2 regions of the Methylobacterium sp. Leaf85 genome follow, and region 2 is predicted to be linked to the other one. Evidence: riboswitches for the same ligand, from Rfam matches in the RefSeq annotation. Region 2 holds a riboswitch; the other holds the start of a gene.

Region 1 (14,991 bases), on a different contig from region 2:
CAGTTCGGCGGGCGCTTGGCCAGGAAGGCCTCCATGCCCTCGCGGAAATCGGCGCTGGTGTAGCACATCAGGATGAGGTCATCGCCGGGGCGCTCGCCCTCCGCCTCCGCCTCGGCGTCGAGGCGGCGCAGGCCTTCCTTGGTGGCCCGCAGGGTCAGCGGTGCATGGCCGGCGAGTTGCGCCGCGAGTTCCGTCGCCCTGGCGGCGAGGGCAGCGGCATCCTCCACCACTTCGCCGACGAGGCCGGCCGCGAGCGCCTCCTCCGCGCCAAACAGGCGGGCGGTGAAGATCATGTCCTTCGCCCGCGCGGGACCGATGAGGCCGGACAGGCGCCTCAGGTTCGACATCGACAGGCAATTGCCGAGCGTTCGCGCGATGGGAAAGCCGAACCGGGCGTCACGGGTGGCGATGCGCAGGTCGCAGGAGGCGGCGATGGCGGCCCCGCCGCCGGTACAGGCGCCGGCGACGGCGGCGATGACGGGCACGCGCAGACGCTCGAGCGCGCCCAGGACCCTGTCCATGAAGCGCTCGTAGCCGAGGGCATCCTCGGGACTGGAGAAATCACGGAACTGGGCGATGTCGGTGCCGGCGGCGAAGGCTTTCTCGCCGGCGCCGGTGATGACGAGGACCTTGATCCGCTCGTCCGCCTCGATCCTGTCGCAGAGGTCGATGAGGCCCTGATACATCGCGAAGGTCAGCGCGTTGCGCGCCTGCGGCCGGTTGAGAACGATACGGGCGATGCCCGCCTCATCGGTGTCGAACAGGATCTCGTCGGTGGCGCTCATGCGGGGGGTCCCAAGCCGGACCGGCCGAGGATCGGCCCGTCCGACACGGGTCTTGCCCATCCCGGCCGCTTTGGGCAACCGCGTCCGGCCGGGCGGCGCCCCCGGCAGGGTCAGAACAGGGCCGGGACGAACATCTCCTGCGGCACCGGCTGGCGGGCATAATCCTCGTGGCGCATGCGCTCGGGCAGATGCACCGGCGGGTGCTCCACGTCGCCATAGGGGATTTGCGTGAGGAGATGGCTGATGCAGTTGAGGCGGGCCTTCTTCTTGTCCACGGCCTCGACCACCCACCAGGGCGCCTCGGGAATATGCGTGCGGGCGAGCATCACTTCCTTCGCCTTGGTGTAATCCTCCCAGCGGCGACGGGACTCCACGTCCATCGGCGAGAGCTTCCACTGCTTCAGGGGATCGTGGATGCGCATGTTGAAGCGCAGCTCCTGCTCCTCGTCGGTGATCGAGAACCAGTATTTCAGCACGATGATGCCGGACCGCACCAGCATGCGCTCGAATTCCGGCGCGGACTGGAAGAATTCCTCGTACTGGTCCGGGGTGCAGAAGCCCATCACGCGCTCGACGCCGGCCCGATTGTACCAGGAGCGATCGAACAGCACGATCTCGCCGCCCGCCGGCAGATGCGCCACGTAGCGCTGGAAGTACCATTGCGTACGCTCGCGCTCGTTAGGAGCCGGGAGCGCAGCCACGCGGCAGACGCGGGGATTGAGACGCTGGGTGATGCGCTTGATCGCGCCGCCCTTGCCGGCCGAATCCCGCCCCTCGAAGATCACAACCACGCGTAGTTTCTGGGCCTGCACCCAATCCTGAAGACGAACCAGCTCGTGTTGCAGTCGGAATAGCTCCCGGAAATAGATCTTCCGGTCCATGGTGGGCAGACGAGGCCTGGCATCGATTTCGCTAACGAGTTGCTCGAGGCGCTCGTCTTCGAGCTCCATCTCGAGCTCTTCATCGAAATCGTCCGCCATCTCTCGGCGAATAGCCTCGATATCGAAAGGACGAGTCCCGGCGCGCGTGCCGTCCATGATATTGCCTTCCTGATGAATGGGAATCATCCGAACGCTTGAATCACAGCTGCATGACAGTATGGCGACCCCCGTCGGCAACGGCACCACATTCCTTATTCGATTCGTAGAATTCAGCATCCGACGCCGAAAGCCGGAGAATCGCTGGACTCTCCCTCAGCTTCTGGTACGCGGCGTTTATTGAATCGATACGATTTTTGTAGATACTTGAGCGGTCAGAAAACGAGATAGACCGAATTATAAGGCGCATTCCATTGTCGATACGTAATAAACAACTGATTGCATCTTAGAAAAGTTCTTGAAATAACTCTGTAATAGGAGATAAAATGCAATGGAACGCTTCATCGTCCGTTTCGTCAAGCCCATATGCCTGGCTGTCATCACCTTCTTCTCCGTTTATTTTCTGACCGGAAGTTCCTTCATCGGATTGATCGTGAGCAGCATCCCGTTGTTGCTTGGCTGGCTCGGCATCATGGAAACCTTCGCCTATGGCATGGCCGCGACGGTGTTCATCGTTGCCGTCATCTGGACCGTCGCTCCGGCCGACATGAAGGTTCTCGTCGGACATCAGGCCACCGCCTTCGCTGAGGTGCTTCGCAAGGAAGCGGACAAGGGCCTGAACCGCATGGAAGCCGACGGCAGCGTCAAGGAAGCCGATAAGGGCGTCGTGACCCGCTGAGGATAGCCAATCGTCGTCGCCCCCTCTTGCGGATCGCATGACCCGCAGGCCGAGCATCGATCGGCGGAGGTGCCCCTCCGTCATCACAGTGTCGCCCAGCGTTGCGATCCAGCGCGATAGTGAGCCGGCATTTTGCCGGCCATGATCGCCGCGACCGCACCATGCAGCACCTTCTCATCGAGGAATCCCCCCTCCCGGGGCTGATCTTCGCCCTCACCTTCGACGCGGAGGGACGGGGACGCCAGGTCGGACCGGGGGACGGGATTCCCTCGCTGGACGACCCGGATCACGGCTTCGTCTGGTTCCATGTCGATCTGGTCGATGCGCGGACAGAGGCGCTGATCCTCGAAGGACGCCTCGGCCCGGCCCGGCTCGCCGCCGCGACCTTCGCCCGCGACGAGCATCAGCGCGTCGTCGTGGACGGCCCCCATGCCGGTTTCGTCATCGCCGACCGGGAACGCGCCTTCGACGGCTCGTCGAGCGAGGAGCCGAACGGCCGTCTCCATTGCATCCTCGGCCCGCGCTTCCTCGTCAGCGGCCGCCGCCACGCCACGTCCTGCGCGGTGGCCGCCCGCGACGCGGTCTTGTCCGGCGCCCTCGTCCCCGGCCCGGCCAAGCTGCTGGAGCGCTTCGTCGGCAGCACCGTCGAGGCGCTGATCGCCACGGCCGACCGCCTGTCCTCCTCCCTCGACGCCATCGAGGACGACATGCTCGACGAGTCCAAGGCGGACGACCCGAGGCCCCTGGGACCGATCCGCCGCCAATCCGTGCGCTCCCACCGGCAGCTCGCCGGGCTGCGGGCGGTGTTCCACCGGCTCGAGGACGAAGCCGGCACGGAGGGAGATCAATTGCCCGAAGCGGTGGGCGCCATGGCCGCGCGGGTGGTCCAACGCCTCGATTCCCTCCATCGCGACATGCATGTCCTGTCCGAGCGCAGCCGCCTGCTGCAGGACGAGATCGCCGCCCGCACCACCGCGCTCACCAACCGCCAGCTCTTCACCCTGTCGATCCTCACGGCCCTGTTCCTGCCGCCCACCCTGGTGACGGGCGTGTTCGGCATGAACACCAAGGGCCTGTTCTTTTCGGAATCCGACAATGGGTCGCTGCTCGCGCTGGGAATCGGCGCGCTCGCGGCGCTCGCCGTCTACCTCGTCATCCGCCGGCTCAGTCTCGCCGGCCGGCCCGGTTGATCCGGAACGCGAACGCGCCCACACCCCCCTCGATTCATCCGACCACCGGAGCCTTCCCCCGCATGGACTTCTTTCGCCGCTTCACCGTGCTCATGTGCGCGCCGAACTTCGACCCGGACGATCTCGAGGGCGTGCGCGTCCAGCAGATCATAGGCTCGGTGGAAAAGCTCGGCTTCGAGGTCGTCCGCGCCCGCCGCGTGGAGGACGCGGCCATCGCGGTCCAGACCGATGCCGCCATCGGCTGCATGGTGGTGGATTGGGGCAAGCGCGGCCTCGACGGCAAGGCCGCCGCCCTCATCAACCTGATGCGGAAGCGCGGGCTGGAAATGCCCATCGTCATCATGGTCCGGCGCAAGCGCCTGGAGGACATCCCCGTCGAAGTGCTCGACTTCATCGACGGCTATATCTTCCTCGCGGAAGAGACCCCGGACTACATCGCCCGCGGCCTCGTGAGCCGGGTCAAGCAATATGCCGAGACCCTGAAGACGCCCTTCTTCGGCGCGCTGGTCGATTACGCAGAGCAGGGCAACCAGCTCTGGACCTGCCCCGGCCATAACGGCGGCATCTTCTACAACCGCTCCCCCATCGGGCGCATCTTCGTGGAGCATCTCGGCGAGGCGGTGTTCCGCGACGACCTCGACAATTCCGTGCTCGATCTCGGCGATCTCCTCGTCCACGAGGGCCCCGCCCTCAAGGCGCAGAAGGAAGCCGCCGTCATCTTCGGTGCGGAAAAAACCTATTTCGTCCTCAACGGCACCTCGGCCTCCAACAAGATCGTGCTCTCGGCCCTGGTGGCCGAGGGCGATCTCGTCCTGTTCGACCGCAACAACCACAAGGCGGCCCACCACGGCGCCCTGTTCCTCGGCGGCGCGGTTCCGGTCTTCCTGGAGACCGACCGTAACTGCTTCGGCCTGATCGGCCCGATGTATCACGAGGCCCTCGACGAGGCGGCCATCCGCGAGAAGATCCGCACCAACCCACTCGTCACCGACAAGGAGGCCTGGAAGCGCGAGCGCCCGTTCCGCGTCGCGGTGGTGGAGCAGTGCACCTATGACGGCACGATCTACAACGCGCAGATGATCCTCGAGAAGATCGGGCATCTCTGCGACTACATCCTCTTCGACGAGGCCTGGGCGGGCTTCATGAAGTTCCACCCGCTCTTCGCCGGCCGCTTCGCCATGGGGCTGAAGGGCCTCGACGAGACCTCGCCGGGCATCATCGCCACCCAATCCACCCACAAGCAGCTGGCGAGCTTCTCCCAGGCCTCGCAGATTCACACCAAGGACAGCCATATCCGCGGCCAGACCCGCCGCATCGAGCACCGGCGCTTCAACGAGACCTTCCTCGTCCACGCCTCGACCTCGCCGTTCTACCCGCTCTTCGCGTCGCTGGATGTCGGCGCGCAGATGATGAAGGGCCGCTCGGGCGTCGTCCTGTGGGACGACACGATCCGGCTCGGCATCGAATGGCGCAAGAAGGTCCGCGCCATCCGCCGCGAATTCGAGGAGAAGGAGGGCGATCCCCTGCGCCGCTGGTTCTTCGACCCCTTCGTGCCGGACACGGTGAAGGGCCCGGAGGGCAAGGTGCCGTGGGAGAGCGTCTCGACGGACGAGCTCGCCAGCGACGCCAAATACTGGGAGCTGACCCCCGGTGCCGCCTGGCACGGCTTCACCCATGTGGCGCCGAACTACGCCATGACCGACCCGAACAAGCTCACCGTGCTCACCCCCGGCTTCGACCGCCGCACGGGGCAATATGCCGATCATGGCGTACCGGCCCCGATCGTCGCCCAGTATCTGCGTGAAAACCGGATCGTGCCGGAGAAGAACGACCTCAACTCGCTCCTCTTCCTGCTGACACCGGGCGTCGAATCCTCCAAGGCCGGCACGCTCATCTCCGGCCTCGTGGCCTTCAAGCGCCTGCATGACGAGAACGTGCCGCTCGAGGATGCCATGCCGGAATTCGTCCGGCGTCGGCCGAACCGCTACAAGGGCGTGCGCCTGCGCGACCTCTGCGCGGATTTCCACGCCTTCCACCGCGAGCACGGCACCAGCACGCTCCAGCGCAAGCAGTTCGAGCCGGGGCACCTGCCCGAGATGGTGATGACCCCGAAGGAGGCGGTGCAGCAGCTCACCCGCAACAACGTCGATTACGTGCCGATCGCGGAAGCCGAGGGCCGTGTGGCGACGACCTTGCTTCTGGTCTACCCGCCGGGCATCGGCACGGTGCTGCCGGGCGAGCGACTGGACGAGCGGGCGAAACCCATGCTGGATTACTTCAAGATGTTCGAACGCTCGGCGAACCTGTTCCCGGGCTTCGAGGCCGAGATCCAGGGCGTGTTCCGCAACGTCGATCCCGACGGGACGATCCGGTTCTACACCTACGTCATGCGCGAGAACCGCCCGTGAGTCCGGACGGGCCGCCCACCGCCTCCGATCCCGAAGTGATCATCCGGCCGTCCTCGGATCCGGACGTGCCGGCCATGGTGGCGATCTACGCTCACCATATCCGGCGGGGCGTGGGGGATGTCGGCGATTTCGAGGAGGATCCGCTCCATCCCGACGACCTCAAGCGCCGCCGCAAGGCCATGCGCAAGAAGCGTCTGCCCCACCTCGTCGCCGATCGCGACGGGGTAGTGGCGGGCTATGCCTATGCCGTACCGTTCCGCAAACGGCCGGCCTACCGCTACACGCTCAAGCACTCGATCTACGTGCATCACGAGCACCTGAACGCCGGCATCGGCCGGCGCCTGCTGCCCGCGCTGATCGAGGCCTGCGCCGCCGGCGGCTACCGCCAGATGATCGGCTATATCGACGCGCAGAACGAGGCGTCCCTGCGGCTGCACGAAGCCTGCGGCTTCGTCCGCGTCGGCCTGCTGCCGGCGGTGGGCTACAAGTACGGCCGCTGGAGCGACAGCGTCATGGTCCAGCGGGCGCTCGGCACCGGCTCCACCGACCAGCCCGGCACTTGGACGCGCTCGGTGGAGGCGCTGGTGGCCGGGCACGAATGGGTGGGGAAGTGATCCGGCTCCGGTTTCAGACCGCTTCCAGCCCGGAAGCGACCCGCGCGGCCACGTCCTGCGGGACGTCGAGGGCCTCGGCGAGGCGCTTCAGGAACTCCCGCTCCTGCAGCGTGTCGGCATCGATGGCGAGACGCGCCGCCGCATAGAGGCGTGCGCCCTGCTCCGGCGACTCCACGCGCTCGGCGAGTTCGTCGATCTCGGCCGGGTCGGTGAGCTCCTTCTCCAGCCATGCGCGGCCATCCCGGTCGATGCCGGCGGCTTCCACCGCCGCGTCGAGGCGCCGGCGCTCCTGCTGGTCGACGATGCCGTCGGCCAAAGTCGCGGCCACCATGGCGCGCAGCATGACGCGCGCCTCGTCCTCGCCGACCTGGCTCAGATCGGGGGTCTCGGACGCCGCGGAGGGACGGAGTGCCCGCAGCGCCAGACCCGCGACGAGGGCGAGGCCACCGAGGGCGGCCGTGGCGGCGATCCCGCCCTTGCGTGAGCGTACGAGCGCATCGACGATCTGTCTTGCATCGGCCATGGTGGTCGTCCTGAAGGCGGGTTGAGGGATCGGATTGGAAACGGACGAGCCCCGTCGCGGGTTCACGATGGGCGGTGCGGTGGAATGAACATGCCCCGTTCGTCCCCGGCAGAGCGCCCTCCCCCGGCAAGCGGAAGCCGCACGGCGCGAAGGCAGCCAACGAGAGAGGCCCCATGACGATCACGCCCATCGAGCCCCGCCTGTCGGTCTCCGGCCAGCCGAACGAGGCGGAGATCGCGGACCTGTCCACGAAGGGCTTTGCCCTGCTCATCAACAACCGTCCCGAAGGCGAGGAGCCGGACCAGTTGGGCAGCGCTGCCGAAGCGGCGGCGGCCGAGGCGGCGGGACTCGCCTATCTCCATATCCCCGTCACCGGCCCGGGCATCACCCAGGAGGACGTCGCGCGTTTCCGTGAGGCCGTGGAGAGCGCACCCGGCCCGGTCCTCGCCCATTGCCGCAGCGGCTCGCGCTCGCTGACCCTGTGGGCTTTGTCCGAAGTGCTGGCGGGGCGTCTGCGCCGCGATGACCTGCTGGCCTATGGCCGGGAGCGCGGCTTCGACCTCGGCGGCGCCGTGCGCTGGCTCGACACGCATGACGACACGCCCGCCGGGACGTGAGGTCGCCGGCCCCGGTCAGGACCGCCCCGGGCGAGGCGAGCGACGGGGGATCTCTGGTCCGCCCGCTTCACGGTCCGAGGCCTCGACCGTCTGGCGGTCGACTTCGTCCCGGACGCGGCGGCCCGCCATCAGGATCTCGATGAGGAAGGCGACGATGGCCGCCACCGTGCAGACCAGGGCGATTCCGAAGCAGCCGAACAGGACGGAGGCCGTGGCTGCATCGCGCAAGGCCCCCACGAACAGCGTCAGCACCGCAATGCCGGTCATGATGCTGCCGAACGAGGCGAGGACCACCGCCACATCGAGCATGAAGGAGCGCCGACGCAGATAGGCCAGCTGGTACGACAGGTGGGCGGCCTCGTCCGCATCCGCCTTCTGCAGCCGGTCGGCGGCGTCATCCACCCGGTCGGCCACCCGCCCCAGGCGCGTGGAGAAGACGTTGAGCAGCGTCGCCAGCGCCGTTAGCAGGAAGGCGGGCGCGAGCGCGATCTGAATGACATGCGCGATGTCGTCGGGAGCGAGGAGAGGACCGGAAGCCATCATGATAGGGCGTTACGCCATGCCGCCCGGCACCGGAAGATGCGCCGTTTCGGAGGTGGACGCGGGTTCCGGATGCCGGTGACAGAACCTCGAGCCTCGACGTCGTCCCTCCTCTGCCGAGCAGACGCGGGGCCATAGATGCGACGAAGCCCCGCGGCAGGGGCTGCGAGGCTTCCGGACTCGGTGAGGGTCAGGCAATCGCGCCAGGACGAAAGGCGTTACTGCGGGCAGCGATGACGCAGGCCGTCATTGCCGAGATAGGTGCCCGACCGCTGATCGTAGGACCGGAAGCGCTGGATGCAGTAGGCCACGTCCTGGTCGGACCCGCCGACATCCTGCTGAACCTCTACCGCACCTCCATAATAGGCCGGCGCGTAGCCGCCGCGGTAATATCCGCCGTCGTAGTAATCGTTGCCGTAATAGCTACTGCCGTAGCCGTAGCCGAGACCGGCGCCCGCGAGGCCTAGACCCAATCCGAGGCCGAGACCGCCATAGCCATATCCTCGGCCGTAGCCACGATTGTAGCCGTAGCCACCACGATTGAATCCGCCGCCGCGGCCATAGCCACCGCCGACGATCGGGCCGCGACCGACGCCGCCCTGTCCTATGCCCTGCCCACGTCCATCCCCCCAGCCTCCCCGGCCAGCCCCCCCCGCGGCGAGTCCGCCGCCACCGATGCCGCCACCGCCCCAGCCTCGCCCCCCGCCACCCGCAGCGGCGAGCCCGCCACCAGCGCTCATGCGGCCACCACCACCGCCGCCACCACCGCCGCCACCACCACCGCCGCCACCCCAGCCACCGCCTTCACGGGCATCGGCCGAGGACGGTACGAACGCGACCGCGCCGAGCAGCGCGGCGGAGGCGAGAATAACTTTGTTCATGGAACACCAGCCTGGTTGTCTTCGGGACATCAGGACTGGCAACGCGCAGCTATTCGAGAAAGCTCCATCAAGTCTGTTGGTTTGAATATCTAATATGACGGCATGATCATTGTCGATTTCCGGGGATTAAAACCGCATGTCCGACAATGGCACTCAACACGCGGGCATCGAGGGGCGGTCGAGCGCCGCCGGGAAGGAAACGGAACCGCCTTTCAGCCGCGCTGGGATATTTGCCTTCGAGATTGACAAAGCGGGCGCGAGCGCAGACTTTCGAATCGTTCCGAGGGGGGCCCCGTTCAGGGGGCTGAGATAGGGCCGCAGCCCTGACCCTTGAACCTGATCCGGCTCATACCGGCGGAGGGACGGGAACTACGCTTGGGTTGTCTGCTCCAGACGAGCGGGTGCCCGTCGTCCTGACGTACCGTTGCGAACCGGATCGCCTCCCACGCCAGGAGCGAATCCGAAATGAACGCACCCGTCCTCCCCAAAGACCTTTCCGGACAAGAACCCGCCAAGGGGCAGCCGCAAGCGGTGACCACCGGCCCGATCATGGGCTCGCGCAAGGTCTATGCGAGCGTGGCAGGCCGTGACGACATCCGGGTGCCGTTCCGCGAGGTCACGTTGAGCGATCCGAAGGAGGCCCCGGTGCGGGTCTACGATCCGTCGGGTCCCTATACCGAGACCGATGCCCGGATCGACCTGAACGCCGGCCTGCCCCTGCTCCGCGACCCGTGGATCGCCAAGCGCGGCTACGCCACGATCACGCCGCGCGCGGTCAAGCCCGAGGACAACGGTTTCGTGCCGGAGGACAAGCTCGTCGCCCCCTGTCCGGCGACGCGCCAGATCCGCAAGGCCGGCCCCGGCCAGATGGTGACGCAGTACGAGTTCGCCAAAGCCGGGATCATCACCGAGGAGATGATCTACGTCGCTCACCGCGAAAACCTCGCCCGCGAGACGATGCTGGAAGGCGCGCAGACCGCACTGGCCGACGGCAACAGCTTCGGCGCGTCGCTCCCCGCCTTCATCACCCCCGAATTCGTGCGCGACGAGGTGGCGCGCGGCCGCGCCATCATCCCGGCCAACATCAACCACCCCGAGGTGGAGCCGATGGCGATCGGCCGCAACTTCCTCGTCAAGATCAACGCCAATATCGGCAATTCGGCCGTGACTTCGTCGGCAGCGGAAGAGGTGGAGAAACTGGTCTGGGCGACCCGCTGGGGCGCCGACACGGTGATGGATCTCTCCACCGGCCGAAATATCCACAACATCCGCTCCTGGATCGTGCGCAACTCGCCCGTCCCCATCGGCACCGTGCCGATCTACCAGGCGCTTGAGAAGGTCGGCGGCGATCCGCTGAAGCTCGACTGGGAGGTCTTCAAGGACACCCTCATCGAGCAGGCCGAGCAGGGCATCGATTACTTCACCATCCATGCGGGCGTGCGCCTCGCCCATGTGCCGCTCACCGCTCGCCGCGTCACCGGCATCGTCTCGCGCGGCGGCTCGATCATGGCGCGTTGGTGCCTCGCCGGGCACCGGGAATCGTTCCTCTACGAGCGGTTCGACGAGATCTGCGACATCATGCGGGCCTACGACGTATCGTTCTCGCTGGGCGACGGCCTGCGCCCCGGCTCCATCGCGGATGCCAACGACGCGGCCCAGTTCGCGGAACTCGAGACCCTCGGCGAACTCACCAAGATCGCCTGGGACAAGGGCTGCCAGACCATGATCGAGGGCCCCGGCCACGTGCCGATGCACAAGATCAAGGTGAACATGGAAAAGCAGCTGGAGGAGTGCGGCGAGGCGCCGTTCTATACCCTCGGCCCGCTGACCACCGACATCGCACCGGGCTACGACCACATCACCTCGGGCATCGGCGCCGCCATGATCGGCTGGTTCGGCTGCGCCATGCTCTGCTACGTCACCCCGAAGGAGCATCTCGGCCTGCCCAACCGCGACGACGTCAAGGAAGGCGTGATCACCTACAAGATCGCGGCCCATGCCGCCGATCTCGCCAAGGGCCATCCGGCGGCGCAGCTGCGTGACGACGCTCTGTCACGCGCCCGGTTCGACTTCCGCTGGGAGGACCAGTTCAACCTGTCCCTCGATCCCGACACGGCGCGCGCCTACCACGACGAGACCCTGCCGAAGGACGCCCACAAGGTCGCGCATTTCTGCTCCATGTGCGGCCCGAAATTCTGCTCGATGAAGATCACGCAGGATCTGCGCGCCGAGGTGCTCGCCATGGAGGCGGCCGGACAGGTGCTGGGCGAGGCCACCCCCATGAGCCAGGCCGAGCGCGAGGCGGGAATGGCGGCGAAATCCGCCGAGTTCCAGGCCGAGGGCGGCAAGCTCTACGTCGACGCGGCCGAATAGGCCGCCCCGCCCCACCCCCTCGCGCCCCGGCGCGAGGGGGCATCGCCCCATCGTCAGGCACCGCTTGCGTAGCGGCTGACGGCGAGGTCCGGCGTGGCGATGTCCGGCGTGCGGCCGGAGATGAGGTCGGCCAGCACCCGACCCGAGCCGCAGGCCATGGTCCAGCCCAGGGTGCCATGGCCGGTATTGGTATAGAGGTTCGGCAGACGCGTTCCGCCGACGATGGGCGTACCGTCCGGCGTCATCGGCCGCAGGCCGGTCCAGAACTTCGCCTGCGAGAGATCCCCGCCCGCCGGGAACAGGTCGCCCACGGAGCGGACCAGGGTTTCCCGGCGCGGTCCGCGCAGGACCGCGCTGAAGCCGGCGAGTTCGGCGGTGCCGCCGACCCGGATGCGGTCGCCGAGCCGGGTGATCGCGACCTTGTAGGTCTCGTCCATCACCGTCGAGACCGGCGCCGCCTCCGCATCGGTGACCGGCAGGGTGAGGGAGTAACCCTTCACCGGATAGATCGGCAGGTCGATGCCGAAGGGCCGGAGCAGAGCCGGGGTGTAGCTGCCCATGGCCGCCACATAGGCGTCGGCGGTCAGGATCTCGCCCGCTGCCGTCGCCACGCCGCCGATCCGGTCGCCTTCGCTGCGCAGACCGGTGATGGCCGTGCCGTAGCGGAAGACCACGCCGAGGCCCTCGCAGAGCGCGGCGAGGCGCTGGGTGAACAGATGCGCATCGCCGGTCTCGTCGCCGGGGAGCCGCAGACCGCCGACGAAGGTCCCAGCCACCCGCGCCAGGGCCGGCTCGGCCATGATGCAGCCGGCGGGGTCCAGCACCGCGTAGGGAACGCCATAGGCGTCGAGGACGCGCGTGTCGTCCCCGACATGGTCGAGCTGCTTTTGCGTCCTGAACAGCTGGAGCGTGCCCTGCTCGCGATGGTCGTAACTGATGCCGGTCTCGGCGCGCAGGTCGCGCAGCACGTCGCGGCTGTATTCGGCCAGACGCACCATCCGGCCCTTGTTGCGCTGGTAGGCTTCCTCCGTGCAATTCGCCAGCATCCGGGCGAGCCAGCCGTAGAAACGCGGCTCGAAGCTCGGCCAGACCACCAGGGGCCGGTGGCGCATCATCAGCCACTTCATGGCTTTCAGCGGGATGCCCGGAGCGGCCCAGGGCGCCGAATATCCCGGCGAGACCTGGCCGGCATTGGCGAAACTCGTCTCGAGCCCCGCCGCCGGCTGACGCTCCAGCACGGTGACCCGGTGGCCGGCTTTGGCCAGGTAATAGGCCGACGTGACGCCGACGACACCGCCACCGAGGATCAGGACATGCATGGCCGGCGTTCCGTAGAGGGTCGGGGTAGGGTCCGGAATGGGCTTGGCGCCCCGAGCGGGTTCGCATCGGCAAGCCGCCGCTTCACCTCGCTCAGTCCTTATGGCGCGTCGCAGGTTTCAGGCCGCAGAAGCGGCGACCCTCGTTGCGAACCCCGCCCAGGGCCTGTTTGAGTTGTTTTTCCAAGGCTTTACCTCATCCTGAGGTGCCGCGTAGCGGCCTCGAAGGAGCCCTCCAGGGATCGCGTGATGACTGGAGGGCTCCCTCAAAGCCCTTTGCTCGCGCAAAGGGCACCTCAGGATGAGGGGGTCGGATAGGATGATCGACTTTGGTTTGAGCAACCGCTGAGAAATCCGATAAACCGATTGTCAGAGCTCGCCGGTGAGGAACTGCGCCCGGCCGTGGCCGAAGGACCAATCCTCGTCGGTGTTCTCCACCGTGGAGACCATGACATCGGCCGGGGCGATGCCGCAGGCGGCTTCGAGCTTCTCGGTCAGCAGCTTGTAGAACAGCTGCTTCTTCTCCTTTCCGCGCGGCCGGGTGATCATCTGGACCACCACCACGTCCTTGGTGCGCGGGATGTCGAGCCCAGTATCCTCGACGATCATCCGCGAGGGCTTGTGCTCGGTGACGATCTGGTAGCGGTCGCCCGGCGGGACGTTGAACGCCTCCAGCATCGCCTCGTGCGCGGCGTCGAGGAGCGTCTTCAGTTCGGAATCGGTGCGACCTTCCAGGATATCGAAGCGCATCAGGGGCATGTCGGTTCAACCTTTGAAGAGAATGGAACGGGTCACGGGCCGTCTATCGGGTGAGCACCGCCGCCGATCAGGCCTCAGTGCGGATGAGGCCGCGCAGCATCTCGATCATGCCGGTGATCTCGGCGGGGGTCGAGATGAAGGGCGGCCCCATGGCGATGGTGTCGCCGGTGAAGCGCAGGAGGATGCCCTCGCGCAGGCCGCGCTCGAAGACCCGCAGCGCGCGCGCGCCGGGCTGGCCCGGTGTCGGTTCGAGGTCCACCGCCGCCGTCAGGCCGAAATTGCGGATGTCCTTGATGCCCGGCTCGTCGCGCAGCGTGTGGACGGCCCCCTCGAGGATCGGCTCCAGCTCGCGCACGCGGGCGAAGAGGTCGCCCTCCTCCATGAGGTCGAGGGAGGCATGAGCGACGGCCGCCGCCAGGGGATGGCCCGAATAGGTGTAGCCGTGGAACAGCTCCACCGCCGCGGCCGGCCCGGTCATGAACGTGTCGTAGATTTCCTTCCGCACGATGACGCCGCCCATCGGCACGATGCCGTTGGTGATGCCCTTGGCGAAAGTGATCATGTCCGGGATCACGCCGAGACGGTCAGCGCCGAAGGGCGCGCCGAGGCGGCCGAAGCCGGTGATCACCTCGTCGAAGATCAGCAGGATGCCGTGCCGCGTGCAGATCTCGCGCAAGCGCTGCAGATAGCCCAGCGGCGGCACGATGACCCCCGCCGAGCCCTGCAGCGGCTCGACGATGACGCAGGCGATGGTGCCCGCATCGTGCAGCGCCACCATCCGTTCGAGGTCGTCGGCGAGATGCGCGCCCCAGGCGGGCTGGCCCTTGGAGAAGGCCATCTCGGCGTAATCGTGGGTATGGCGCAGGTGGTCGACGCCCTGGATCATGGCGGTGGCGAACATCTTGCGGTTGGCCACCATGCCGCCCACCGACATGCCGCCGAAGCCGACGCCGTGATAGCCCTTCTCACGGCCGATCATGCGGAAGCGGCCGGCCTCGCCGCGCAGGCGGTGATAACCAAGCGCGATCTTGAGGGCGGTATCGACGGCCTCCGAGCCGGAATTGGTGAAGAACACCCGGTCCAGCCCGTCCGGCGCCATGTCGGCGATGCGCTCGGCCAGCCGCAGGGTCACCGGGTTGCTCATCTGGAAGGCGGGACAGTAATCGAGCGTCTCGGCCTGCCGGCGCAGGGCCTCGACGATCCGCGGCTGGGCATGGCCGAGGGGGCAGCACCACAGGCCCGACAGGCTGTCGAACAGCTCGCGCCCCT
Region 2 (14,991 bases):
GCATCTCGATCTCATCGCCGACGCCTATGGCCGCCGCGGCGCGAGCCAGCGCCTGGCGAGCAACACCCTCGCACGCCTGGAAGGCGAGAACATCGACCGGGTGTTCCGATCGGGTCTGCACGAGTTCGTGACGGCCTTCATCGTCGAGAACAATCGTCTCGGCGCGGCGGTCATCGAGCAATATCTGGTGTAGGGTTCCGTCGAATCCCGAGTTCTACAAGAGACGTCCATGCGCATCCGCGTCTTCCATGAGACCAACTACACCTACGAGCAGCCGGCACGGGGTCTCATCCAGCTCCTCCGCCTTCGACCGCGCGACCATGACGGGCAATATGTCCGCCGCTGGCGGATCGAGCCCTCGGTGGATGGGCGGATCAGCGAGCGCGAGGACGGGTTCGGCAACGTCACCCACTGGTTCACGGCCGACGAGCCGGCCGACGCCCTGACGATCCGGGTGACCGGCGAAGTCGACACCAACGAGATGCACGGCATCGTCCGCGGCACCGTGGAACGCCTGCCCGACGTGTTCTATCTGCGCGATTCCGATCTCGCGACGGCCAATGGCGAGCTTCAGGCTTTCGCCAAGAGCGTGGTCGACGAGGGTGATTCCTCGGTTCTCCCCTGCCTTCACCGTCTCCTCGCCGCCGTCTTCGACACGGTCGCCTTCGAGCCGGGTCCGGCCAGCGCCAGCACCACCGCCGCGCAATCCTTCGCCGCCGGAAAGGGCGTCTGCCAGGATCTTGCCCATATTTTCATCGCCGCAGCGCGGCATCTGGAGATTCCCGCCCGCTACGTCTCCGGTTATTTCTTCCACGCCGACAGCGAGGAGGACCAGGGATCGGGGCATGCTTGGGCGGAAGCTCTGGTGCCCGGTCTGGGATGGGTCGGTTTCGACCCGGCCAATGGTATCGCTACGACGGAGGCGCATATCCGCGTCGCCATCGGGCTGGATTATTTAGGTGCGGCCCCGATCAGAGGCAGCCGGATGGGTGGCGGGACTGAAACACTCGAAGTAAAGCTTCGCGTCGAACAGGCTCAGGCCGCCGTCCAGGTCTAGCCCGTCACAGCATCAAGAATGGCCTGAGAGTCTCGGGCCATCAGGGGTATCGGTATCATGACCTATTGCGTCGGGCTCCTTGTCGAGGAAGGGCTCGTGATGGTTGCCGATACCCGCACCAATGCGGGCCTCGACGACATCTCGACCTACCGCAAGCTGCATCACTTCAACGTCCCCGGCGAGCGCGTGATGATGCTGGCATCGGCCGGCAACCTCTCCGTGACCCAATCGGTGCTCAGCATGCTCGCCGAGGGTGTTGCCGGCGACGACGGCGAGCCGACGCTGAAGCTCACCGAAACCACGACGATGTTCCAGGCCGCCCAGCTCATCGGCAAGGCGATCCGTCGCGTCCGCGCCATCGAGAAGGCCGGGTTCGAGGCGGCCAATCTCCGGTTCTCGATCTCGCTGCTGTTCGGCGGTCAGATCGGCAACGAGCCCATGCGCCTGTTCCTGATCTATTCGGCGGGCAATTTCATCGAGTGCAGCACCGATGCGCCGTTCCTGCAGATCGGTGAGCACAAATACGGCAAACCCATCCTCGATCGGGCCGTGAAGTTCGAGACCGACCTCTACGATGCCCTGAAAGTGAGCCTCGTCTCCATGGATTCCACCATGCGGTCGAATCTCGGCGTGGGTTTGCCCATCGACATCGCCGTGGCCCGTCGCAATGCGCTCGACCTCGAAGTGAGCCATCGGATCGAGGCGGGAGAATCCTACTTCCACGATCTGCGCGAGCGCTGGTCCGCGGCCCTGCGCGCAGCGCACCGGGCCATCCCACGCCCCCCTTACGGCCCCGCTGGGCACTGAGCCGATTCCATTCGTTCAGCCCCTGGGAATCAGCCGGTTCCAAGACGCGGAACCGGCGAATTCCTGTGCGAGGCCCGCTCAGTTCCGGGTCTCCCAGGCATCGAGATAGGCGCCCACCGCCGCTCGTGAATCCACCGCCCCCATGACCCCGCCCATGACGGCGATCCCGGAAAACCCGGCGTCGCGGCAGGCTCCCGCATTCGCCGGAGTGACGCCGCCAAGGGCGAAGACCGGAATTGTCGGTCTGGGACCGCGCTTGAGGACGTCCGGGCCGAGCGCCGGCCCATATCCCGGCTTGCTCAGGGTCGCGAAGATGGGGCTGAGGGTGGCGTAATCCACGCCCGCTTGGGCGGCCCGGATCACCTCCACGGGTGAATGGGCCGAGATTCCGAGAAGGCATCCGGGCGGAAGATCCCGCCGTGCCGCCGCGATGTCCGGGGGCATCGCCCCTCCGCCGAGATGGACTCCATCGGCACCGATGGCGCGGGCGAGGGCCACATCTCCCCCGACGATGAGCCTTGCCCCCACCTCCCGCACCGGCCCCATCAGCTCTTCGGCGAGAACACGGCGCGAGACTGCGTCGAGGTCGCGGTCCCTGAACCAGATCCAGCGGGCCCCACCCGCCAGCGCCGCCTCGATCCTCTCGACCAAGCCCATCGGGCTTCCGGCCCGGTCGGTGACTAGAAGCAGCCCCGATGGGTTACGCGTCACGAACCGACGAGTCCGAGCTGCGGGCTCGACGGTTCGGCGCGTCCCCGTTTGGGGATGCGTCCGGCGAGATGGGCGAGCCGGCCGGCTTCGACGGCGTGGCGCATGGCGCGGGCCATGCGGACGGGCTCGTCGGCCTTGGCGACGGCAGTGTTAAGGAGGCAGCCGGCGGCGCCGAGTTCCATGGCCACGACGGCGTCGGAGGCGGTGCCGATCCCCGCATCCACGATGACCGGCACGCTGGCGCGGCGGCAAATCAATTCGAGATTGGCGGGGTTGGCGACCCCCATCCCCGACCCGATGAGCGACCCCATCGGCATCACCGCGGCGCAACCGATATCGGCGAGCCGCTGGCACACGACGGGATCGTCGTTGCAATAGGGCAGCACGACGAACCCGTCATCGACGAGGTGGCGACAGGCTTCCAGCAACTCGGCCACGTCCGGATAGAGCGTTTCGCGGTCGCCGATGACCTCGACCTTGATCCAGTTGGTGTCGAGCGCCTCGCGGGCCAGTTCGGCCGTCATGATCGCGTCGCGGGCGGTCTCGCAGCCGGCGGTGTTGGGCAGGAAGCGATACCCCTTCAGGCGCCGCACCGTATCCGAGCCATGGCCCTGGAGGGAGACCCGGCGGATCGAGGCGGTGACGACCTCCGCCCCGGAGGCTTCCACCGCATCGACCATGATGCTCTGCGTGGGATATCCCGCCGTGCCGATGAAGAGGCGGGAGCCCAAGCTCACGCCGGCGATGACCAGCGCGTCGTCGGCAGCGGCTTCGATCGTGTGTCCGTTCATGATCCCGATCCCTCGACTATCCGCCCTGCATGGCGCGCACGATCTCGACCTTGTCGCCCTCGGCGACAGGGGTCGTCTCCCAGTCGCGACGGCGGATGACGGTGCCGTTCAGCGCGATGGCGATGCCCTGCGGGCTCTCGATCCCCGTCTCCTCCGCCTCGACTTGGAAGAGGGTCGACAGGTCCGCCGCCTCGACCTCGCGCGGGTGCCCATTGATGGTGAGCCTCATGCGAAAGCCCTCCTCTCGGCCCGCGCGGGCCGCCGAAACCGGGCGAGGCCGAAGCCGCGCGCGAAATCGGGCAGCGCGCCGGTGGTGAGAAGGGCGCAGACGGCGTCGGCCGTGGCCGGAGCCAGGAGGTATCCATTGCGGTGATGGCCGGTGGCCGCCACGAGGCCGGGCGCCAGCGTGTCGATGATCGGCGCATCGTCGTCGGACGTCGGCCGGAAACCGCTCCAGACCGCCTCGACCTCCATCTCCTCGATGCCGGGCAACACGCGTCGCGCCCCTTCGAGGAGCGCGTAGAGACCGCCGGCGGTGACGCCGGGAACGAAGCCGCAATCCTCCACCGTGGCCCCCACGATGAGATGGCCATCGGCCTTCGGGGCCATGTGGACCTGTTCGGTCCACACCATGTGCGAGAGGTTGCCCGTCCGGGCCGTGGTCTTCAGCGCCAGCGACTGGCCGCGGATCGGCCGAACCGGCAGGGCGAGGTCCTCCGGCAGGAGTCCGGCCTCCCCGCTCCATGCGCCCGCCGCGAGAATCACGGTCGCGGCCGATGCGGTTCCTCGAGGCGTCGTGACGCCCCGGACGCGGCCCCCCTCCCAATCCAGCGCTTCCGCCGGACATCGCTCGACGATGGTCACTCCGGCCGCCTGGGCCGCGCGGGTGAGCGCCGCCATGACGAGGGGCGGGTCGACCTGATGATCCTCCGCGCAGAACAGGCCGGCGGTGACCGAAGGACGAAGGGCCGGCTCGCGGGCACGGACTTCCGTCCCCGACAGCCAGCGCGCCGTGAGGCCGGAGCGGATCTGAAGATCGTGCCGAAAGCGCAGGCGGTCCACCTCGTCGCGCCCGATGGCGAGGACGAGGGTCCCCTCCTCCCGGTAATCGATGCCGATACCGGAGGCGGCCTGGAGTTCGTCGCGAAAGCCGGGCCAGCGCGCCAAGCTCTCGAGGGCCAGGGGGAGCAGGGGATCGGAGCCCGGTTCGTGTTCCGCCGCGGGCGCGAGCATCCCCGTGGCCGCGAGACTCGCCCCGGCGCCCACGGTGTCACGCTCGATCACCGTGACGGTGAGACCCGCCCGAGCCAGGCGCCATGCCGCGGAAAGGCCGATCAGACCGGCGCCCACGATCACGACGTCGCTTCGCGCGGGCAGAGCATTACCGTCGATGACGAGACCGGTGGACCGGCGCGACAGGGTATTCGGGGTGGCTGAGACGTCCAAGGGCAACCTCCGCGATGATCCGCAGAGATTGGTGTCCTTCAGCTTCCGATCCGAAGCATGCCGGGCTTCCTTGAACAGAAAACCCACGGTCCAATCCCTACGCCGGTATGAGCCGGTTCAGGTTCGAAGGATTTCCGCGCCGCACGGACCCGTGGTCCACGCTCATCGGTTTCTCAGCCCCTTGACGGGGATCTCCCTGGAACACCCCAGATGTGGGCAAGGAGCACGCTCCGGTCAATCCCCACCGACGCCGTTTGATAGGCCAGCCGGTGTCAGAGTGCCGCCGGTGTCCGGCCCGGCCGGTAGACGCCCATCGATTCGGCGAACCCGTCGAGCGCGTGCTCGCCGAGAGATTCCGATTCGTCCCAGAGGAAATCGACGAAGGGCTTCGACATGAGGAGCGGTTCGCCGAGGATCTTGTTCAGGCGCGCGAGCCGGCTCGCCAGATTCACGTCGCGGCCGATGACGGTGAAGTCGAGGCGCGCGCCGGACCCGACATTGCCGTAGGCCGCCTCCCCGTGGTGAAGCGCGATGCCGGCAACGACGGGCTGCGCGAAACGCCCGATGGCATTCGCCTCGTCGAGGGCGGAGAGGGCGGAACGGGCGGCGATGAGCGCGCCCTTGGCGGCCCCGCCGAGATCGTCGCCGCGCTCGCGGAAGATCGCCAGCAGCCCGTCGCCGAGATATTTCAGAACCTCGCCGCCTTCCCGCTCCACCGCCGGCACCAGGCAATCGAAGAAGATGTTGAGGAGGTCGACGGCTTCCTCGGGCGTCATGTCGGCGGAGATCTGGGTGTAGTCTCGCATATCGGCGAACAGGATGGCCGAGCGGATGCGCTTGACCTGCCCGCGACGGATGTCGCCGGACAGGATCGCCCGGTGCGGCTCGTCGCCCACATAGATGCGCAGGACCTGATCCAGCGTCTTGTTGACGATCCGCATCTCCATCACCGCAGCCAGGGTCGGCATGACGAACCGGAGTATGGCGATGTCCTCGTCCCGGAATCCGTCCGGGGCGCGGGTCGCGAAGGTGATGCCGTTGCGCGAGCCGTTGGTGAAGAACAGCGGCGCCACGATGTAATGCGTGTAGCCCCCGGCCTTGAGATCGCCGATGATCGAGTATCGCAGATCATCCGCGTCGTTCAGGTCGACCATCAGCCATTCGCCGGTCTCGTGGACGGTGAAGAACGGACTGTCGTGATAGGCCTTGTCGGACGCTTCCCCGTGCGGAAACAGGCGCACGGTCGATCCGCTCTCGGGGGTCCAGAATCGACCGACCCCGGAATACTCGGAATGAAGCGTGTCGATGGCGGTGGATGCCCGGTCGACGGGAACGCCGAGGGCGATCAGCCGCTCGGACATCCCCGCCAGGAGGTCGTCCGCCTGCGGCAGGCGCGCCCCTTCGATCAGGAGCCAGTCCCTCAGGGCAACGCATTCCTGCAGGGACCCGAACGGCACGTCGTTCGCCTCCGACCCATCCGCTTCGGCAGTCGGCGAGGGATGAGGCGGGCCAAGATCGAGCATGTTGCCAAAGTGGGTCGGAGGGGGCGGGGCGGCAACGGGTGCCGCCACGTTCGTCACCAGGTCCGACAGTCAATATCGTCCCATTGGTGCCATGATAAGGTGAAAATGACCAATACCGGCTCATCATGACGCCGAGATTCTACTCCCGTCATCGGAACCACCCATGCCTATCGCACCCCGTGCCGTCGCCCTCGTGATCGCCATGGCGCTTGCCGGGGCCGCGCAGGCCGGCCCCCTCCTGCTTCCCGCCGCCAACACACCCATGCAGGCTCCCCCCGCATCGCGGGACGAAGCCGGCATTCCGACGACGTCGAGCTTTTCGGAGTCCAACGAAGCCAGCAGCCGGCGTCAGACGGTCTTCAACGAGCGGATCGCCCGTCGCGGGGAACGGGCCATCGCGTCTCTCTGCACGGGTTGCAGGACGGATGGGTCTCGACAGAAGCAGCGCGTCGCCGGGCGCGTGACCCCCGTGGCGGGCGCCGTCATGCCCGACGCCGAAAGCATCTATTCGCGCAAGAGCGGCTTCGATCCGGCCCGGGCAGGGAACCAATAAGGGATCGGGGGCGACGTGTAGCCTCCCCTGGCGTGAAGACGTGAGCTGAAACGACAATGGCGCACCCTTCGGTGCGCCATTGTCGTTTCCGATAGACAGTCCCTCGTCGCGAAGGAGAGGGCCGGTCCGCCCTCAATTGTCGAGGAAACTCCGCAGCTTGCGAGACCGGCTCGGGTGCTTGAGCTTGCGCAGCGCCTTCGCCTCGATCTGGCGGATACGCTCGCGCGTCACCGAGAATTGCTGACCGACCTCTTCGAGGGTGTGGTCGGTATTCATGCCGATGCCGAAGCGCATGCGCAGCACCCGCTCCTCGCGCGGCGTCAGCGAGGCCAGCACGCGAGTGGTGGTCTCGCGGAGGTTCGACTGGATCGCCGCATCGATCGGCAGAACGACGTTCTTGTCCTCGATGAAATCGCCGAGATGCGAATCCTCCTCGTCGCCGATGGGCGTTTCGAGGGAGATCGGCTCCTTGGCGATCTTCAGGACCTTTCGGACTTTCTCCAGAGGCATGGCCAACTTCTCGGCCAGCTCCTCGGGAGTGGGCTCGCGGCCGATCTCGTGCAGCATCTGGCGCGAGGTGCGGACGATCTTGTTGATCGTCTCGATCATGTGCACAGGAATGCGGATGGTGCGCGCCTGGTCGGCGATGGAGCGGGTGATCGCCTGCCGGATCCACCAGGTCGCGTAGGTCGAGAACTTGTAGCCGCGGCGATACTCGAACTTATCGACGGCCTTCATCAGGCCGATATTGCCCTCCTGGATCAGGTCCAGGAACTGCAGGCCACGGTTGGTGTATTTCTTGGCGATGGAGATCACGAGGCGGAGATTGGCCTCGATCATCTCCTTCTTGGCCTGACGGGCTTCGCGCTCGCCCTTCTGGACCATGTTGACGATCTTGCGGTACTCGCCGATCTCGAGACCGGTCTCGGAGGCGAGCGTCAGGATCTGCTCGCGCAGGTCGGCGACCTGCTTGGCGCCCTTCTCGACGAGGTTCTTCCAGCCCTTGCCGCCGAGCTTGCCGACACGCTCCATCCAGTTCGGGTCGAGCTCCCAGCCCTGGTAGTGGCGCAGGAACTCGTCGCGGGCGACGCCGTGGCTCTCGGCATAGCGCATGAGGCGGCCCTCATGGCTGATGAGGCGCTTGTTGATGTCGTAGAGCTGCTCGACCAGCGCCTCGATGCGGTTCGAGTTCAGGGACAGCGACTTCACGTCGGCGACGACGGTGTCCTTGAAATCGGACTGCTTCTGGCTCTGGGCGGAGGTCTGCGTGCCGCCGCCGGCCTTCAGGTCGGCATGCTCGTTCTGGAGCTTGCGCAGTTTCTTGTAGTTGTTGGCGATGTTGTCGAACGTCTCGAGAACGCGCGGCTTGATCTCGGCTTCCATGGCCGCGAGCGAGACGTTGTTCTCCATGTCGTCTTCGTCGTCACCGCCCTCGGCGGGGATCGGTGCCTCCGCCTCGGCCTCGTCGCCGTCCTCACCCTCGGTGAGCTGCGGCGCGTTCTTGGCGTCCGGGCCGGCATAGGTGGCTTCGAGATCGATGATGTCGCGCAGGAGCACGCGGCCGTCGACGAGCTCGTCGCGCCAGATGATGATGGCCTGGAACGTCAGCGGGCTCTCGCACAGGCCCGCGATCATGGCTTCGCGGCCGGCCTCGATACGCTTGGCGATGGCGATTTCGCCCTCGCGGGAGAGAAGCTCCACCGAGCCCATCTCGCGCAGGTACATCCGCACCGGATCGTCGGTCCGGTCGGTGGGCTCCTTGGCCGTCGTCTCGCGCACGGCGAGGGGTTTGGTCGGCGCGATCTCGGCGACTTCCGTCCCCTCGGCGGCGTCGTCGTCGTCGGAGGCTTCGCCGTTGGCCGGCTTCTCGCCACCGGCATCCTCGGTCTCTTCCGCCTCGACGACGTTGATGCCCATCTCGGAGAGTTGCGAGAGCACGTCCTCGAGCTGGTCCGGATCGGACTGGCCCTCGGGCAGCACCTCGTTGATCTCCTCGTAGGTGATGTAGCCGCGCTTCTTGGCGAGCTTCACCATCCGCTTGACCGAGGCATCGGTCAGATCGAGGAGCGGTCCGTCCGTCTGTTGCTCAGGAGCAGCATCCGTTTCGTCCCGTTCCGTTGCCTTCGTCGCCATGGTCCGCCTATTGTTGCCCTGGTCGCGTTGAGCGGGAGCGTTCGGCTCACTCCGCGTCGTCCACGCCGCCATTCTCTTTGATGTGCGGCGCGCACGAGGCGACCGCGTCGATATCTCATATCCCGGTCTACAAGCGCTACGCTTGACCGACTGTTAACCATGTGCCGCAAGCGGCACCCTAAATTTCGGTTCGTCGCGGTTACGCGGCCGCCGTATCGTCCGATTCTGGCACTTCGGCGTCCGCCTCCGCCCCTGCGACCACGGCCATACGTTCCTTGACGTCGCATAGCCAAGCGAAGTTGGCCTCGGATCCCTCCTCGGCCAGTGCTCTCTCGGCAGCGCGAAGTTCGCTATTTAGCGCGCCAGACTTCCGGTGCAAGATCACGGCCTGACGCAATGCGTCTTCCAGACGCATCCGATCCGCATGCGAATCGAGTGTCCAGCGGTCTCCCGGACGAACATGGGTCGCAAGACGCGTGGCCGCGCCGTCCAGCCCCGCCCTTCGCAATCGGCTCTCCAGAACCTCCACATCGGGCTGATCGGCGTCCGCCGCCTGGTCCAGCAGGAGGGACCGCAGCGCCTGCGCGTCGGGATCGTCGAGTTCCAGAGCCGCAAGATCCTCGGCTTCTATCCCCAACAATTCCGGGTGGGCGAGCAGACTGGAGACGATCATCGCCTCGCGATCCCTGAACATAGCCGTCCCGCCGGAGTTCGTCGACCCGGCGAAGAGCGGATTGAACTTCGTGGTGATTCGCGGCGAGGGAGGCGGGTCTCCCGGCCTCGGCTTGCGCTGGAACGTCGAGCCTCCTCCGCTCCGGGGCTCGTAGCCGGTCCGGCGCTGGCCACCGCCACCGCCACCGCCTCCGGGAGAAAGGGCGCGCAGGCGTCCCTCGATCTCGTCCTTGTAGAACCGCCGCACCGTCTCGTCGCGGATCGAGGCGACCATCTCGCGCAGGCTCTTGGCGAGGCCGGCCTTGCGTTCGGGCGTATCCGTCGGCGTCGATTCGGTGGCGCGCGACCACAACACCTCCACGAGGGGGCGGGCTCCGTCGAGCACCCGGTCGATGGCCGAGGCGCCGGCCGAGCGGAGCAGGTCGTCGGGGTCCTGCCCCTCGGGCAGGAGGGCGAAACGAAGCGACTTGCCCGGCGTCAGCCCCGGCAGCGCCACGTCGAGGGCCTTGAACGCCGCGCGCTGGCCGGCGCCGTCGCCGTCGAAACACAGGATCGGCTCGTCGGCATGGCGCCAGAGCAGCGCCAGCTGTTCCTCCGTCAAGGCCGTGCCGAGGCCGGCGACGGCGTTCGGGTGTCCGGCCATGGTCATGGCGATGACGTCGACATAGCCTTCCACGGCGATGATCGTCCCACGATCATGGGCCGCCTTGCGGGCGCCATGCAGGTTGTAGAGCACCTGCCCCTTGTGGAAGAGCGGGGTCTCCGGCGAATTCATGTACTTCGCCTTGGCGTCGGCCTGCATCGCGCGCCCGCCGAAGGCGATGACCCGGCCCCGGCTGTCGGTGATGGGAAACATCACCCGGTCGCGAAACTTGTCGAAGGGGACGGCGATGTCGTCGCCGCTGACGAGCAGGCCGAGTTCGGCCATCAGCTCCTTGTCCACGTCCTTGGCGGCCAAGTGGTCGCGCAGTCCGTAGCGCTCCGACGTGGCGTAGCCGAGCCGGAAACGCGAGCGGATCTCGGGGCCGAGTTCGCGCCGGTCGAGATAGGCGCGGGCGCTGGTGCCGAGGCGACCCTTGAGCTGGTCCTCGTAATAGGCGGCCGCCAGTTCCATGACCTCGAAAGCGCCGGTACGCTTGGTTTCCATCTCCCGCGCATCGGCGCTGGGCGCGGGCAGGGTCACCCCCGCCTCCCCGGCCAGGCGCTCCACCGCCTCGGGAAAGCTGAGGCCCTCGGTCTCCATCAGGAAGGTGAAGACGTCACCGTGCTTGCCGGACGAAAAGCAGTGATAGAACTGCTTCTGGTCGTTGACGTAGAAGGACGGGGTCTTCTCCGAATTGAACGGCGACAGGCCGCGCCACTCGCGGCCGGCCTTCTTCAGCCGCACGCGCCGCCCGACCACGTCGGAAGCGGGAAGCCGCGCCCTGATCTCTTCGAGGATGTGGGGTGGGTAACGCACGGGTGAACCAGACCTTTGCAGGCCGGCAGTCTAGCCTACAGCGTTTAAGGAGTCCCGAACGCTTCGACGCATCCGCCCCTCGCGCCTCGATACGAGACGGTGACGAGTGGGCCTCATCACCGTCCGTTCGATGGATGCCGGCCTTCAGGCCTTGGCGTTGAGCACGTCCTTGACCAAACCGCTCGCCTTGCCGAAATCCATCCGGCCGGCGAACTTGCCCTTCAGGGCGGCGATGACCTTGCCCATGTCCTTCGGGCCGGCCGCGCCGGTCTCGGCCACGGCGGCCTCGATGGCGGCGCGGGTCTCGGCCTCGTCCATCTGCTGGGGCAGGTAGCCCGCGATGATCGCGGCCTCGGCCCGCTCGGTCTCGGCGAGCTCGGGGCGACCGCCCTGGTCGTAGACACCGGCCGATTCGTTGCGCTGCTTGATCATCTTCTGCAGCAGGGCGAGGATTTCCTCCTCGGAGGCCGGCTCCTTGCCGAGGCCACGGGCCTCGATGTCCTTGTCCTTCAAGGCGGCCTGGATCATCCGCACGGTGGCGAGTTTGGCCTTGTCGCCGGCCTTCATGGCCTCCTTCATCTCGGTGGTGAGGCGCGCGCGCAGCATGGTCGTCTCCTGAAAATCGCCTTGGCGGAATGTCATAGCTGGGCTCGACGCCCGGATGGTCTGCGAATTGCTGTGATCGGCCGACCGAGGTGGTTGAGCCGGTCGGGAACAGGGGCCACATTGACCCCATCACGGCCCGCTCGTTATGAGCGCCGCACAATGCGCCACCCGCACGCGCCGTCGCACCGGCGTCGATGGGTCGGCCGGACATAAGCGAGATCGCGACGATGCTGCAAGACGAAGGCGCCCCGGCGCAATCCTCCTCCACGCCCGCACCCTGGGCCGAGCCCGTCGCGACAGCCCTCCTCGTGCTGGCCGACGGCACCGTCCTCGAAGGATTCGGCATCGGCCAGACCGGGGCCGCCGATGGCGAGGTCTGCTTCAATACGGCGATGACCGGCTACCAGGAGATCCTCACCGACCCCTCCTATGCCGGCCAGATCGTCACCTTCACCTTTCCGCATATCGGCAATACCGGCACCAACGACGAAGACCTGGAGAGCCTCGACGCGGCCCCCGCCTCCGGCGTGCGCGGCGCGGTCATCGCCTCGGCCGTCACCAACCCGTCGAGCTGGCGCTCGTCGAGCCATCTCGACGCCTGGCTGAAGGCACGCGGCATCGTCGGCATCACCGGGATCGACACGCGGGCGCTCACCGCCCTCATCCGCGACCACGGCATGCCCAACGCCGTCATCGCCAACGATCCGGAGGGCCGGTTCGACCGCGAGGCACTGAAGGCACGCGCCGCCGCCCTCGCCCCGATGGAGGGTCTCGACCTCGTCCCGCCCGTCACGAGCCGCGAGACGTCCGACTGGTCGCAGACGACCTGGGCTGTGAAGGGCGGCTACGGCAGCCGCCAGATCGGCGAGGGCCTCAAGGTCGTCGCCATCGATTACGGGGTGAAGCGCAACATCCTGCGCCTGCTCGCCGAGGCCGGCTGCGATGTCACCGTCGTGCCCGCCACCACCTCCGCCGCCGCGATCATGGCGATGAAGCCCGACGGCGTCTTCCTGTCGAACGGTCCCGGCGATCCGGCCGCCACCGGCGAATATGCGGTCCCGGTGATCCGCGAGCTTCTGAACGAGAAGGTGCCGACCTTCGGCATCTGCCTCGGACACCAGCTCATGGGCCTGGCGCTCGGCGGACGCACCGTGAAGATGGCTCAGGGCCATCACGGGGCCAACCACCCGGTGAAGGACAAGACCACGGGGAAGGTCGAGATCGTCTCGATGAACCACGGTTTCGCCGTCGATCCGGCCAGCCTGCCCGAAACGGCGGTGGAAACGCATATCTCGCTGTTCGACGGCTCGAATTGCGGTCTCACCCTCACCGACCGCCCGGCCTTCTCGGTTCAGCACCACCCGGAAGCCTCGCCGGGTCCGCGCGACAGCCACTACCTGTTCGAGCGGTTCGTGGCGCTGATGCGCAGCGGCAAGGCGGAGACGGCCCCCACCACCGCCGCGTAGGGCCGTATCGCTCACCGCGCCGGGCGCATTTTTGCGCCTTCCAACGAGCCCTGGCGGATCGCCGCCGGGGCATTCGCGAAATGGTTCCCGCGCCCGTCACAAAAAACCCGGCTTTGACCGGCACTCCCCGAAGCCAACGACGATCGGCACGGTGACGACGCCGCAACGATCGTCCTGCTGCCATGAGCACGGGGTTTTCCACATGACGTTCGACGACGCGCGCGATGATTTCTCACGCCTGCATCGCGTCTTCACGTTCCATCTCGGCGTGGGTGTCGCCCTCTCCTGGATGACCGCCCTGTATTCGGCCTGCTACGCCCCCTGGGTCCGCAACATCCGCGCGCTCATCGACCCGACCGGCGGCGCCCAGACCGTCGAAAGCACCTGGTCCTTCCTGTTCGTCCTGCCCGTCGTCCTCACCATCGCCTGGCTCAGCCTGTTCTTCGGCCGCGAGATCCTGCGCCGCTCGCAGACCCTGCCCAACGTCGCCCTCGAATTCGCCGCCGCCGCCGCCGTGGCCTTCGGCGTGTTCTATCTCTCCATCGATCGCGCGGTGGCCGCCCTCTATATCGGCCTCTGACGGCACAACGCGGGAGGTCGGAGGCGGCTTGGCGCCGCCTCCTCTCTCACGTCACTGAACCTGGGCGAGCAGGGGCTCGAACCGCTTGGCGGCGAGCTTGTTGTGCGTCACCGCCTTCGCCGCCTCCAGGTTCTCCGGCTTGTCGCCGACCACCACCACGGCGATCATGCCCATGAGGTAATGCGGCGAGCACTTGATGCCGTAGACCCCGGGCTTGTCGAACTTGACGACCTCCTCCTTGCCCAGGACGGTCTTGAAGGTCTCCGCTCCCTCGGGCGCCATGCCCTTGATCAGCTCGGCATTGTGCCCCTTGTCCTGGGGGACGAACTTGATGCTGTCGCCCGGCGCCAACTTCACGAAGGCAGGGTCGAAGACCATCATACCACCCGGCCCGCTGTTGAGGGTCTTCACGGTGATCTCGGCGGCGAAAGCGGCTGGGCCGGCGGCGATGCACAGGGCCAGCGTGCCCACGAGCGTTCCTAGCTTTATCATTCTTATCCTCGATTTAGTCTTGTTCGAGATCGACAAGGCGCCGATCGTCTCAATTACACGTCTCCATGGAGGGCGCAATATTTCGTATCTTCTTAGATTTATAGTTATTATAGTTTGATTGTCCTTGATGACGGACCGGCGGCCCTCCGGGGCGGGCACAATCGACGCCAAGCCTCTCGGCGCTCTTCCAAAACCCTCCCGCCGCGTGTAGACGCGAGCGCTAACGATCATTCACGCCGCTCGCGTCCATATCCGGCCCGCTCCAGATTGTGGCGCCGCGCTTGACGGATGCGCGCGTCCGCAAGCCAAGGCGCCCGATGCCGAAACGCACCGACCTCTCCACGATCCTCATCATCGGTGCCGGTCCGATCGTGATCGGGCAGGCCTGCGAGTTCGACTATTCCGGGACGCAGGCCTGCAAGGCGCTGCGCGAGGAGGGTTACCGGATCGTCCTGGTCAATTCGAACCCGGCGACCATCATGACCGACCCTGACATGGCGGATGCGACCTATGTCGAGCCGATCACGCCGGAGATCGTCGCCAAGATCATCGAGAAGGAGCGCCACGTCCTTCCCGGCGGCTTCGCCCTGCTGCCGACCATGGGCGGCCAGACGGCCTTGAACTGCGCCCTTTCGCTCAAGAAGCTGGGCATACTCGAAAAATTCGACGTCCAGATGATCGGCGCCACGGCCGAG

Evidence for each region. Region 2 has a riboswitch for thiamine pyrophosphate ahead of thiO (glycine oxidase ThiO). Riboswitches for the same ligand answer to the same signal wherever they lie in the genome.
Region 1: linked by a shared signal. The riboswitch ahead of thiC (phosphomethylpyrimidine synthase ThiC) and the one ahead of thiO (glycine oxidase ThiO) in region 2 are both predicted to bind thiamine pyrophosphate.

Annotation. Positions count from the first base shown of each region.
Region 1 covers NZ_LMME01000002.1:67,461-82,451, forward strand. The annotation lists gene ASF08_RS02865 (enoyl-CoA hydratase/isomerase family protein) at 1-785, opposite strand, end outside; gene ppk2 (polyphosphate kinase 2) at 896-1,822, opposite strand; gene ASF08_RS02875 (hypothetical protein) at 2,154-2,501, shown strand; gene ASF08_RS02880 (CorA family divalent cation transporter) at 2,663-3,691, shown strand; gene ASF08_RS02885 (Orn/Lys/Arg decarboxylase N-terminal domain-containing protein) at 3,754-6,099, shown strand; gene ASF08_RS02890 (GNAT family N-acetyltransferase) at 6,096-6,713, shown strand; gene ASF08_RS02895 (DUF533 domain-containing protein) at 6,727-7,236, opposite strand; gene ASF08_RS02900 (TIGR01244 family sulfur transferase) at 7,410-7,853, shown strand; gene ASF08_RS02905 (DUF2721 domain-containing protein) at 7,869-8,396, opposite strand; gene ASF08_RS23645 (BA14K family protein) at 8,612-9,274, opposite strand; TPP riboswitch at 9,548-9,654, shown strand; gene thiC (phosphomethylpyrimidine synthase ThiC) at 9,740-11,647, shown strand; gene ASF08_RS02920 (D-amino acid dehydrogenase) at 11,701-12,966, opposite strand; gene ASF08_RS02925 (tautomerase family protein) at 13,333-13,722, opposite strand; gene ASF08_RS02930 (aspartate aminotransferase family protein) at 13,790-14,991, opposite strand, start outside.
Region 2 covers NZ_LMME01000032.1:74,129-89,119, reverse strand. The annotation lists gene ASF08_RS18200 (alpha-E domain-containing protein) at 1-193, shown strand, start outside; gene ASF08_RS18195 (transglutaminase family protein) at 230-1,057, shown strand; gene ASF08_RS18190 (peptidase) at 1,115-1,864, shown strand; gene ASF08_RS18185 (thiamine phosphate synthase) at 1,943-2,575, opposite strand; gene ASF08_RS18180 (thiazole synthase) at 2,572-3,366, opposite strand; gene thiS (sulfur carrier protein ThiS) at 3,383-3,595, opposite strand; gene thiO (glycine oxidase ThiO) at 3,592-4,818, opposite strand; TPP riboswitch at 4,889-5,019, opposite strand; gene ASF08_RS18165 (adenylate/guanylate cyclase domain-containing protein) at 5,085-6,335, opposite strand; gene ASF08_RS18160 (hypothetical protein) at 6,499-6,888, shown strand; gene rpoD (RNA polymerase sigma factor RpoD) at 7,021-9,021, opposite strand; gene dnaG (DNA primase) at 9,221-11,152, opposite strand; gene ASF08_RS18145 (GatB/YqeY domain-containing protein) at 11,297-11,758, opposite strand; gene carA (glutamine-hydrolyzing carbamoyl-phosphate synthase small subunit) at 11,986-13,224, shown strand; gene ASF08_RS18135 (hypothetical protein) at 13,427-13,804, shown strand; gene ASF08_RS18130 (pseudoazurin) at 13,856-14,296, opposite strand; gene carB (carbamoyl-phosphate synthase large subunit) at 14,614-14,991, shown strand, end outside.